Azospirillum brasilense: one gene and its partner. The protein of the gene in region 1 binds, or shares a complex with, the protein of each later gene. Links are inferred from orthologs where the notes say so. Each region holds a gene or a part of one and is shown on either strand. Other genes may lie near its edges.

Region 1 (4,971 bases):
CGCACGGGGTCGTCGGTGCGGCCGATGTCGTCGTCGTCCAGATTGCCGGCGGACCGGCCTTCGCCCTCGCCGTCGGCGTTGGCGTTGCCTTCCGCGTCCTGCTCTTCCGATTCGACGATGTTGATGCCCATCTCGGAGAGCATGGCCATCGTGTCTTCGATCTGTTCGGAAGACGACGTATCCTGCGGCAGGGCAGCGTTCAGCTCGTCATAGGTGACGTAGCCACGCTCCTTGCCGCGGGCGATCATCTTCTTGACGGCAAGACCCATGCCGTCCATGAGCGGGCCGTCGCCGGCCTCGTCCCGGGCTTCGGAAACTTCAACGCTGTTCGCAGCTTTCGTGGCCATGCGATCGATGCCCCCGCATTACCCCATTATAAAAACCCATAGCACGCATCGCAGCGGCCCCCCGCTGTCGATCCGCACCTGCTTAAACCGGTTGTGAACCGTTCCGGACCTTGTCCGAACAGACCCCTCCGGGTCTCATTCCCTCCGGCCCTTCCCTTCCGCACCACGCCCGGCGGCGCCGGCCGCTAGGCATCGTCGAGATCCTCGTCATCCGTCATACCCATTCCGGACCTGATGACCTCCTGTTGAAGGGCCACGACCCGCGCGAAGTTCGCCTCGCTGTTGTCACGGGCCAAAGCCGCCTCCGCTTCTCTCAAATCGGCCATCACCTGCCTGTGATGCAGGTGATGCCATGTCGGCCACCACCCCCGTTTCGCGTCCAGGGAGGACGCGTCCGGGCGTGCAAAGCCGGCATGGACATAGGTCGACTCGCTGAGCAGAGAGCGGACAATGGTATCATAGCCGGCGGAAGACAAGTGGCGACAAAGCGATGCTGCGTCAAGTCCCGAGTCGTTTTCCCGCCGTTCGGCAAGCAATCCGATGACCGCTTGGCGCAATTCCTCCAGTTCCCGGTCGGGAAACGGCAGCATGCCCAGCGATTCGCCCAACTCATCAAACAACTCGGGATGATTGATGATCACGGCGAGCAGAACGCGCTCCCGCGCGGCGGCCAGATTGCCGGGGTTGCGACGGCGGTGGCCGGGCGGCGGTGCGGTGCGCAGACCCGGCAGGCCCGGCGTGTGCCGGCGCGTCTGCTGGCCGAAGCGTCCGCCCCCCTGCCCCCCGCCTTGCCAGGAGCCCCCCGGAACCCAGGGGCCGCGGTCGTTGCGCTGGCGCGGCGGCGGGGCGAAGGCTTCGTCGACGCGGCGGCGCATCTCCGTGCGGTAGAAGGACTGCACGTCGCGGTCGGCGATCTGCCCAACCCGCGAGTCCAGCGCCGCCTTCACAGCCGCCTTGGATTCCGGGGTGCCGGTGGGCTTGCCCTCGGTCTCCATGCGCCAGACGGCCTCGGACAGCGGGATGGCCTCGGCCAGCACCTCCTGCATGGCGCGGGGACCGTGCAGGCGGATCAGGCTGTCGGGGTCCTCCCCCTCCGGCAGGAAAGCGACGCGGGCGGAATGACCGGGGGCGAGGTGCGGCAGGATGCGTTCCACCGCCCGCCACGCCGCCCGGCGCCCGGCGTTGTCGCCGTCGAAGCAGAGGAAGGGGACCTTCTCCGCGTCGGGAATCAGCTTCCACAGCTCCTGGATCTGCGTCTCGGTCAGGGCGGTGCCGAGCGGCGCCACGGCGCCCTCGAAGCCGGCGCGGACCAGCGCGATGACGTCCATGTAGCCTTCGGCGACGATCACCGGCTTGCCGTCCGCCGCCGCCTGCCGCGCCCGCGACAGGCCGTACAACAGCGTACCCTTGTGGAACAGCGGCGTGTCGGCGGTGTTGACGTATTTCGGGCCGTCGCCCTCCAGGATGCGCCCGCCGAAGGCGACCACCCGGCTGCGCCGGTCGGTCACCGGGAAGATCACCCGGTTGCGGAAGAAGCTGTAGGGCGTGCGCCCGTCGTCCGGCCGCTTCAGCAGGCCGGCGGTCACCATGTCCTCTTCCGAGAAGCCCTGCTTCAGAAGCTGGCCGCGCAGCGCACCGGAATCGGCGGGGGCGAAGCCCAGGCGGAAACGCGCCATGCCGTCGGTGTCCAGCCCGCGGCGCTGGAAATACTCCAACCCGGCGCGGCCCGCGGGGGCGTAGAGCTGCTGCTCGAACCAGCGGGCGGCCTGCTCCACCAGATCGTGCAGCGTCTTGCGCCGCTCGTAGCGCTGCTTGTCCTCTTCCGTGGCGCGGGGAACCGGCATCCCCGCCTCGCCGGCCAGCGCCTCCACCGCCTCCGGAAAGGCGAGGTTGTCGTGGCGCATGACGAAGCCGATGATGTCACCGTGCGCCCCGCAGCCGAAGCAGTGGAAGAAGCCCTTCTGGTCGTTGACGTAGAAGGAGGGCGACTTCTCATTGTGGAAGGGGCACGGCGCCTTGTACTCGCGGCCGGCGCGGATCAGGCGCAGGCGCTTGCCCACCACGTCCGACAGGGCGAGACGGGTGCGAAGCTCTTCCAGGAATTGGGGCGGGAAGGCCATGGTCGGGCGGCACCCGTGCTAGATCGGCGACCGCACCGTCAGCAGGCCGAGAGCTGCTGCTTCACGGTGCCGCTGACCTTGGCGAAGTCCATCTGGCCGGCGTAGCGCGCCTTCAGCTCCGCCATCACCTTGCCCATGTCCTTAATGCAGGTGGCGCCGATCTCGTCCACCACCGTCTTCACGGCGACGGCCACCTCCTCCTCCGACATCTGCTTGGGCAGGAAGCCCTCGATGATGGTGATCTCCTCGCGCTCCTGCTCGGCCAACTCCAGGCGGCCACCCTGCTCGTACAGCTTGATCGACTCGCCGCGCTGCTTGATCATCGTCTGCAGCATGGAGAGGATCTCAGCCTCGTCGATGCCGTCGGTGACGCCGCGCGAACGCGCCGCGATGTCACGGTCCTTCAGCGCGGCCAGGATCAGGCGCACGGTCGAGACGGCGCGCTGGTTCTTGGCGAGCATCGCCTGCTTCAAAGCCTCGTTCAGGCGCGTGCGCAGCATTGCGTGTGTCCTTCGTGTTCGTCAGGTGTGTTCATCAGGTCGAAACGATAACGGCCGCTCGGCAGCATCCGCACCGTCCCCATCCGTGGGGTGGTGCGGGAGACGCGGCGCGAACCGGCAATATTCCTAAATTTGCGCCGGATTGCCACGTCAATTCCGAAGAACCGCTTCACGCCCCCAACCGCCCTTCCAACAGCCAAGCCCCACCGGTGAAGCACGGCGATTATGCAAACGCGCCGCTGGAAATCGGGGTACCAATCGTCATATACGGTTGACCGGCTCACCCGTCCCGACTAATCGATCCAGGCTCAGACACCCGACCGCAAGGAAACGGGATGGAGGGGCACGGACCGACGACGACGCGTGCGCCCAGCGGGGCGGGACGCGGCGCCGACGTTCCGCGAAGCAGGAATATGTGGCCCGCGGCGGCTCTTGATAAGGTCTGAAGGATGGCTCAATCGACTCTCCCGGCGGGCGATGCCGGCGCTTACACCGGTGTCCTGGTTCTGGCCGACGGCACCGTCTTCAAGGGCCGAGGCATCGGTGCGGTGGGGGATTCGGTGGGCGAGGTGTGCTTCAACACCTCGATGACCGGTTATCAGGAAATCCTGACCGACCCCAGCTACGCCGGGCAGATCATCACCTTCACCTTCCCCCACATCGGCAACACCGGCGCCAACCCGGAAGACATCGAGACGGTGACCCCCGCCGCGCGCGGCCTGATCCTGCGCGCCGACGTCACCGACCCTTCGAACTGGCGCGCCACGCGCCATCTCGACGACTGGCTGAAGAGCTACGGGCTGGTCGGTCTGGCCGGGGTGGACACCCGCCGCCTGACCCGCCGCATCCGTGACCTCGGCGCGCCGAACGGCGTCGTCGCCCACGCGCCGGACGGCAAATTCGACCTCGACGCTCTGGTCGCCAAGGCCAAGGGCTGGCCGGGGCTGGAGGGCATGGACCTCGCCAAGGACGTCTCGTGCCGCCAGACTTACGGCTGGGATGAGGGCGCCTGGACGCTCGGCGCCGGCTACGCCACGCAGGAGAGCCCGCGCTTCCACGTCGTGGCGATCGATTTCGGCGCCAAGCGCAACATCCTGCGCTGCCTCGCGGCTGCCGGCTGCAAGGTGACCGTGGTCCCGGGCACCGCCACCGTCGAGGATGTGATGCGCCACAAGCCGGACGGCGTCTTCCTGTCGAACGGCCCCGGCGACCCCGCGGCCACCGGCGAATACGCCGTGCCGACGATCAAGGGCCTGCTGGACACCGGCCTGCCGATGTTCGGCATCTGCCTGGGCCACCAGATGCTCTCGCTGGCGCTGGGCGCCAAGACGAAGAAGATGCCGCTGGGCCACCGCGGCGCCAACCATCCGGTGAAGGATCTGGCTTCCGGCCGAGTGGAGATCACCAGCCAGAACCACGGTTTCGTGGTGATGGAGGAGACCCTGCCCGCCGATGCCGAGGTGACCCACGTCAGCCTGTTCGACGGCACCAACGAGGGCATCCGGTTGAAGAACAAGCCGGTCTTCTCGGTGCAGTACCACCCGGAGGCCTCGCCCGGCCCGCAGGACAGCCACTATCTGTTCGACCGCTTCGTGGCGTTGATGGACGGCAAGCAGACGGTCTGACGCCCGGCGGACGCACCGGCCGATGATGGGAGAGGAGCCGCTTGCGGCTCCTTTTTCTTGTTCAGCCGTCCGGTCACGCGGAGCCGCCGCCCGTCTCCTTTTTTGCCCAACCGACACCCCCCTATCGGGCGGGTTGGCTGATTTTTCCACCCCCTTCGATAAAAACCCTGCTCCGTCAAAGGTGTGTCCTTTGCTGCCGGACTCTGCGATGGTTACGGGCGCGCCCCTCGCCTTGCATACCGGAGCATGACATTCCTTGCCTGTGCACGCTCAGGATGACAACGCACCCGCCATGAACGACGGCGGCCTGGGCGACGACCAGCCCCGGGCCGGCGGCCTGTCGCTCCGCACCGGGCTGGTGCTGCTGGTCATGGCGGCG
Region 2 (4,985 bases), 540 kb from region 1 along the record:
CGAAGGTACCGGACCGAGTCGTGTGCGACGGATGCGGAGATGCGCGATGCTGCTAGCCCGCCTGCTCAGCCCGGCCCTGACCGCCGGCGCTCTGGATATCGTCGGCGCCGACGGGCGGAGGCACCGGGTGGGGGTCGGCACGCCGTCCCTCACGCTGCATTTGCACGACAAGGCGCTGCACCGCGACCTCGTGGTGAACCCGCGGCTGCGATTCGGGGAAGCCTACATGGACGGCCGCCTGACCATCGAAGGCGGCTCCGTCTATGATTTCCTGGCGCTGCTGAGCGCCGGGACGGACAATGTCCAGGGCGTTCTGGGCAATCTGCGGGAAACCCTGTCCCCCGCGCTACGGCTCATCCAGCAGAGCAATCCCCTAGGGCGGTCGCGGCGCAACGTGGCCCATCATTATGACCTGTCGCGGTCCTTCTTCGACCTGTTCCTCGACCGCGACCTGCAATATTCCTGCGCCTACTTCCCCACACCCGATACCGGGCTGGACGAGGCGCAGGAGGCCAAGAAACGGCACATCGCGGCGAAGCTGCTGCTTCAGCCGGGCATGCGGGTCCTGGACATCGGCTGCGGCTGGGGCGGCATGGCGCTCTACCTCGCCCGCATGACCGGCGCCCAGGTCACCGGAATCACCCTGTCCCGCGAACAGGTCGCCGTGGCGCGGGAGCGGGCGGCTCATGCCGGGCTGGCCGGTCAGGTCCGCTTCGAGCTGCGCGACTACCGGCAAATGGAAGGACGTTTCGACCGCATCGTCTCGGTCGGCATGTTCGAGCATGTCGGGGTGCCCCATTATCCGGCCTTCTTCGCCAGGCTGCGCGACCTGCTGGCCGAGGACGGGGTGGCGTTGCTTCATGCCATCGGCCGGTCGGATGGGCCGGGCTCAACCAACCCGTGGTTCCGCAAATACATCTTTCCCGGCGGCTACTCGCCCGCCCTGTCGGAGGTGATCCCGGCGGTGGAGAAGGCCGGGCTGTGGAACACCGACGTCGAGATTCTGCGCCTTCACTACGCCGAGACGCTGCGCCACTGGCGGGAGCGGTTCGCGGCCCGGCGGGAGGACGCGCGCGCGATGTACGACGAACGCTTCTGCCGGATGTGGGAGTTCTATCTGGCGGGGGCCGAGATCAGCTTCCGCTACCAGGGGCACATGGTTTTCCAGATGCAGCTCGCCCGCTCGCTGGGCGCCGTTCCGCTCGTCCGCGAATATATCCAGCGCGCCGAAACGGCCTTGGCCGACGCCGTGCCCCGGCCCCTGCGCACCGGCCGGAACGTCGGTGCCAGCAACGCTTGACCAGAGGTGTCCGCGCCACATCGGCCCACAGGTTTTGCTCTGGCCCAAGCTTTTGATAGAACGTTTGAAATTCGCCTTACCCCCAGCTTTCACCGGCTGTGGGCAAAAGTTACTCACAGGAATGTGGGTATCCTTAACCCGATCGCACAGCTTTGCGCCCCGCCCTTTGCTAAAGTGCCGCCATGGATGACAAGACCACCCAGCTTTTCGAGCCGCGCCCCCTCGACGGCGGGCTGTCCCGCGCCGCTGCCGTGAAGCCGACGGCGGAATACCGCACGCCGCCGCACAACGAGGAGGCGGAACAGGCGCTGCTCGGCGCCATCCTGGTGAACAACAAGGCGTATGAGAAGGTCGGCGAGTTCCTGCGCGCCGAGCATTTCTACGACCCGGCGCACCAGCGCATCTTTTCGGCCATCGCCAAGATGGTGGAGCGCGGCCAGATTGCCAATCCGGTGACGCTGAAGGCCTATTTCGACAACGACGTCGAATTGGCACCGGATGGTGGCGCCGGCTATCTGGCGCAGCTCGCCGCCAACGTCGTGACGGTGGTCAACGCGGGCGATTACGGCAAGACGATCCACGACCTCTTCCTGCGCCGGCAGTTGATCGAGGTCGGCACGGACATGGTGAACGAGGCGTATCAGCACGACCTCGACATTGACGCCATGGACCAGATCGAGACGGCGGAGAAGCAGCTCTTCGACCTCGCCTCGACCGGCGACGTGCGCGGCGGCTTCGTCGCCTTCTCCGAGTCGCTGAAGGCGGCCATCGCCACAGCGGAGACGGCCTTCCGGCGGTCCAGCCACGTCACCGGCGTGACCACCGGCCTGCGCGACATGGACCGCAAGTTGGGTGGCCTGCACCCGTCGGACCTCATCATCCTCGCTGGGCGCCCCTCCATGGGCAAGACGGCGCTGGCCACCAACATCGCCTTCAACGCCGCCAAGGCGCACATGCGCACCAACGGCGGCGAAGGCGCGCCGGTCGGCTTCTTCTCGCTGGAAATGTCGGCGGAGCAGCTCGCCACCCGTATCCTTGCCGGCGAGGCCGAGGTGTCGGGCGACAAGATCCGCCGCGGCGAGATCAAGGACAGCGACTTCCCCAAGTTCGTGGCGGCCAGCCAGGAGCTCAGCCGTGTTCCCTTCTTCGTGGACGACACGCCAGCCCTGACCATCGCCGCGGTGCGCACCCGCTGCCGCCGGCTGAAGCGCACGCACGGGCTGGGCATGGTCGTGGTGGACTATCTCCAGCTGCTGCGCGGCGGCTCGACCAAGGGCAACGAGAACCGCGTGCAGGAAATCTCGGAGATCACCCGCGGCCTGAAGGCCATTGCCAAGGAGCTGGAGGTGCCGGTGCTGGCGCTGTCCCAGCTCAGCCGCGCGGTGGAAATGCGTGAGGACAAACGGCCGCAGCTCGCCGACCTGCGCGAATCGGGCTCCATCGAGCAGGACGCCGACGTGGTGATGTTCGTTTACCGCGAACAGTACTATCTTGAGCGCGCCGAGCCGGCCCGCCGGCCGGAGGAGACGGAGGACAAGTACAACGACCGCTACGCCAACTGGCAGAAGCGCTACGCCGAGGTGCACAACACCGCGGAGGCGATCATCGCCAAGCAGCGCCACGGCCCGATCGGCAGCGTCCGCATGTTCTTCGATGGCCAATTCACCAGATTCGGCGACCTCGACACGACCCATGACTTCGGCCCCACTGAGTGATCCGCTGGCACGCGCCGGCGCCGTTCTGACCATCGACCTCGGTGCGGTGGTCGCCAACTGGGCGCAGCTCCGCGACCGGGTGGCGCCCGCCGAGTGCGCCGCCGTGGTCAAGGCGAACGCCTATGGGCTGGGGGTGGAAAGGGTCGTTCCGGCGCTCGCCGCCGCCGGCTGCCGGACCTTCGTGGTCGCGCAGTTCGAGGAGGCGCTGGCCGTCCGCGCCGTGGCGCCGGCAGAGGCCCGCGTCCTGTCGCTGGGCGGCCTTCCCGCCGGCACCGCTCCCGACTTCACGGCCCACCGCATCCTGCCGGTTCTGAATCATCTGGGCGACATCGCGGCGTGGCAGGCCCACGCCAGGGCGCGGGGAACGGCCCTGCCCGCCGTCGTCCACATCGACACCGGCATGAATCGACTCGGGCTTGGTCCAGACGAGCTGGACACGCTGGTCGGCGACCTCTCCCGGCTGGAGGGGGTGGACGTCCGGGTGTGGATGACCCACCTCGCCTGCGCCGACGAAGATTCGGTGATGAACAGCCAGCAGCTCGGGCGTTTCCGTTCGGCGGTCGGGCGGCTGCCGGCGGCCGAGGCGAGTTTCGCCAATTCCTCGGGGATCTTCCACGGAACGTCCTTCCATTTCGACCTCGTGCGGCCCGGCTGCGCGCTCTACGGCGTCAATCCGACGCCCGCCGCGGCCAACCCGATGCGGGGCACGATCCGGCTCGACGCCCGGCTGCTACAGGTGCGCAACGTTGACAGCCCTATGACCGTTGGCTACGGTGCCACGCACCGCGTTGCGGCGAGAGGAAAAATCGCAACCATCGCAGTGGGTTATGCCGACGGATATCTGCGCTCGCTCAGCGGGCGCGGCCATGTCTTCGTCAACGGCGTGGCCGCTCCGGTGGTTGGGCGTGTTTCGATGGATCTGGTGACGGTGGATGTCAGCCACCTTCCCGACGAGGCGGTGACGCCCGGCGGGCTGGTGGAGCTGATCGGCCCGAACCGCCCGGTGGATACCGTGGCGAGCGAAGGCGGAACCATCGGCTACGAAATCCTGACCTCGCTGGGCGCGCGTTACCACAGGGTCTACCGCGACCCGCCGCCGCCTGAGGTCGCTTGATGGGTTTCCTTGCCGCCACCGGACGGGCCTTCCTGATCTTTCTGGAAGCCACCGGAAAGCTCGCCATGTTCACCGGCGCCGCCTTGTCGCATTGCGTGCGTCCGCCGTTCTACCCGCGGCAGATCCTGCGCCAGATGATCGACATCGGCTACTATTCGCTGCCGGTGGTCGGGCTGACCGCGCTGTTCACCGGCATGGTGCTGGCGCTGCAGAGCTATTCCGGTTTTTCCCGCTTCCAGGCGGAGGGCGCCATCGCCACGGTGGTCGCCCTGTCGGTGACGCGCGAACTGGGGCCGGTGCTGGGCGGCCTGATGGTCGCCGGGCGCATCGGCGCCGCGATGGCCGCCGAGATCGGCACCATGCGCGTCACCGAGCAGATCGACGCGCTGTCGACCCTGTCGACCAACCCCTTCAAGTATCTGGTGGCGCCGCGCCTGATCGCCGGACTGGCCATGCTGCCACTGCTGGTGCTGGTGGCTGACATCATCGGCGTGTTCGGCGGCTTCCTGGTCGGCGTCTACCGGCTGGACTTCAACCCTGCCTCCTACATCGGACGGACCTGGGAATTCCTGGAGCCGGTCGACGTCATCTCCGGACTCGTCAAGGCTGCGGTGTTCGGTTTCATGGTGTCGCTGATGGGCTGCTACCACGGCTACCATTCGCGCGGCGGCGCCCAGGGCGTGGGGGCGGCGACGACCAACGCGGTGGTGTCGGCCTCCATCCTGATCCTGGTGTGGAACTACCTCATCACCGGCATCTTCTTCTCGACGAAGTGAGCGACTCCATGTCCCAGGTTCCCCCCGCTCATCCGCCGAAGATTTTGCTGAAGAACGTGCACAAGGCGTTCGGTCCGAAG

Evidence for each region. Proteins that work in one complex are often made in the same cells at the same time.
Region 2: the proteins of dnaG (region 1) and H1Q64_RS11700 are in contact, whole or in part, in a crystal structure (PDB 2R6A), measured with the Geobacillus stearothermophilus proteins. The link is inferred for Azospirillum brasilense from one-to-one orthologs. Residues at the interface, in WP_049624496.1 of Geobacillus stearothermophilus: Lys456, Leu457, Leu458, Pro459, Ala460, Asn463, Ala464, Leu467, Leu535, Leu536, Ile537, Ala538, Gln544, Glu545, Asp548, Tyr549, His552; in WP_033016901.1 of Geobacillus stearothermophilus: Ser13, Glu15, Ala16, Gln18, Glu91, Leu92, Asp94, Ala95, Val96, Pro97, Thr98, Ala99, Ala100, Asn101, Tyr104, Tyr105, Ile108.

The regions. Positions count from the first base shown.
Region 1 is NZ_CP059449.1:1,916,383-1,921,353, reverse strand. What follows is about bases 1-2,930. They hold dnaG (DNA primase), read right to left. Parts: upstream 2,468-2,930; coding sequence 533-2,467; downstream 1-532. Other genes in these bases: H1Q64_RS09120 (GatB/YqeY domain-containing protein), read right to left, coding at 2,506-2,930; rpoD (RNA polymerase sigma factor RpoD), read right to left, coding at 1-347. Outside these bases: more of H1Q64_RS09120, read right to left, coding at 2,931-2,967; H1Q64_RS09115 (hypothetical protein), read right to left, coding at 2,949-3,140; carA (glutamine-hydrolyzing carbamoyl-phosphate synthase small subunit), read left to right, coding at 3,417-4,592; H1Q64_RS09105 (response regulator), read left to right, coding at 4,885-4,971. UniProt on the Escherichia coli protein: RNA polymerase that catalyzes the synthesis of short RNA molecules used as primers for DNA polymerase during DNA replication.
Region 2 is NZ_CP059449.1:2,457,812-2,462,796, forward strand. The notes cover bases 805-3,748. They hold H1Q64_RS11700 (replicative DNA helicase), read left to right. Parts: upstream 805-1,482; coding sequence 1,483-3,015; downstream 3,016-3,748. Other genes in these bases: H1Q64_RS11695 (SAM-dependent methyltransferase), read left to right, coding at 805-1,300; alr (alanine racemase), read left to right, coding at 2,993-3,748. Outside these bases: more of H1Q64_RS11695, read left to right, coding at 47-804; more of alr, read left to right, coding at 3,749-4,129; H1Q64_RS11710 (MlaE family ABC transporter permease), read left to right, coding at 4,129-4,905; H1Q64_RS11715 (ABC transporter ATP-binding protein), read left to right, coding at 4,914-4,985. UniProt on the Escherichia coli protein: The main replicative DNA helicase, it participates in initiation and elongation during chromosome replication. Travels ahead of the DNA replisome, separating dsDNA into templates for DNA synthesis.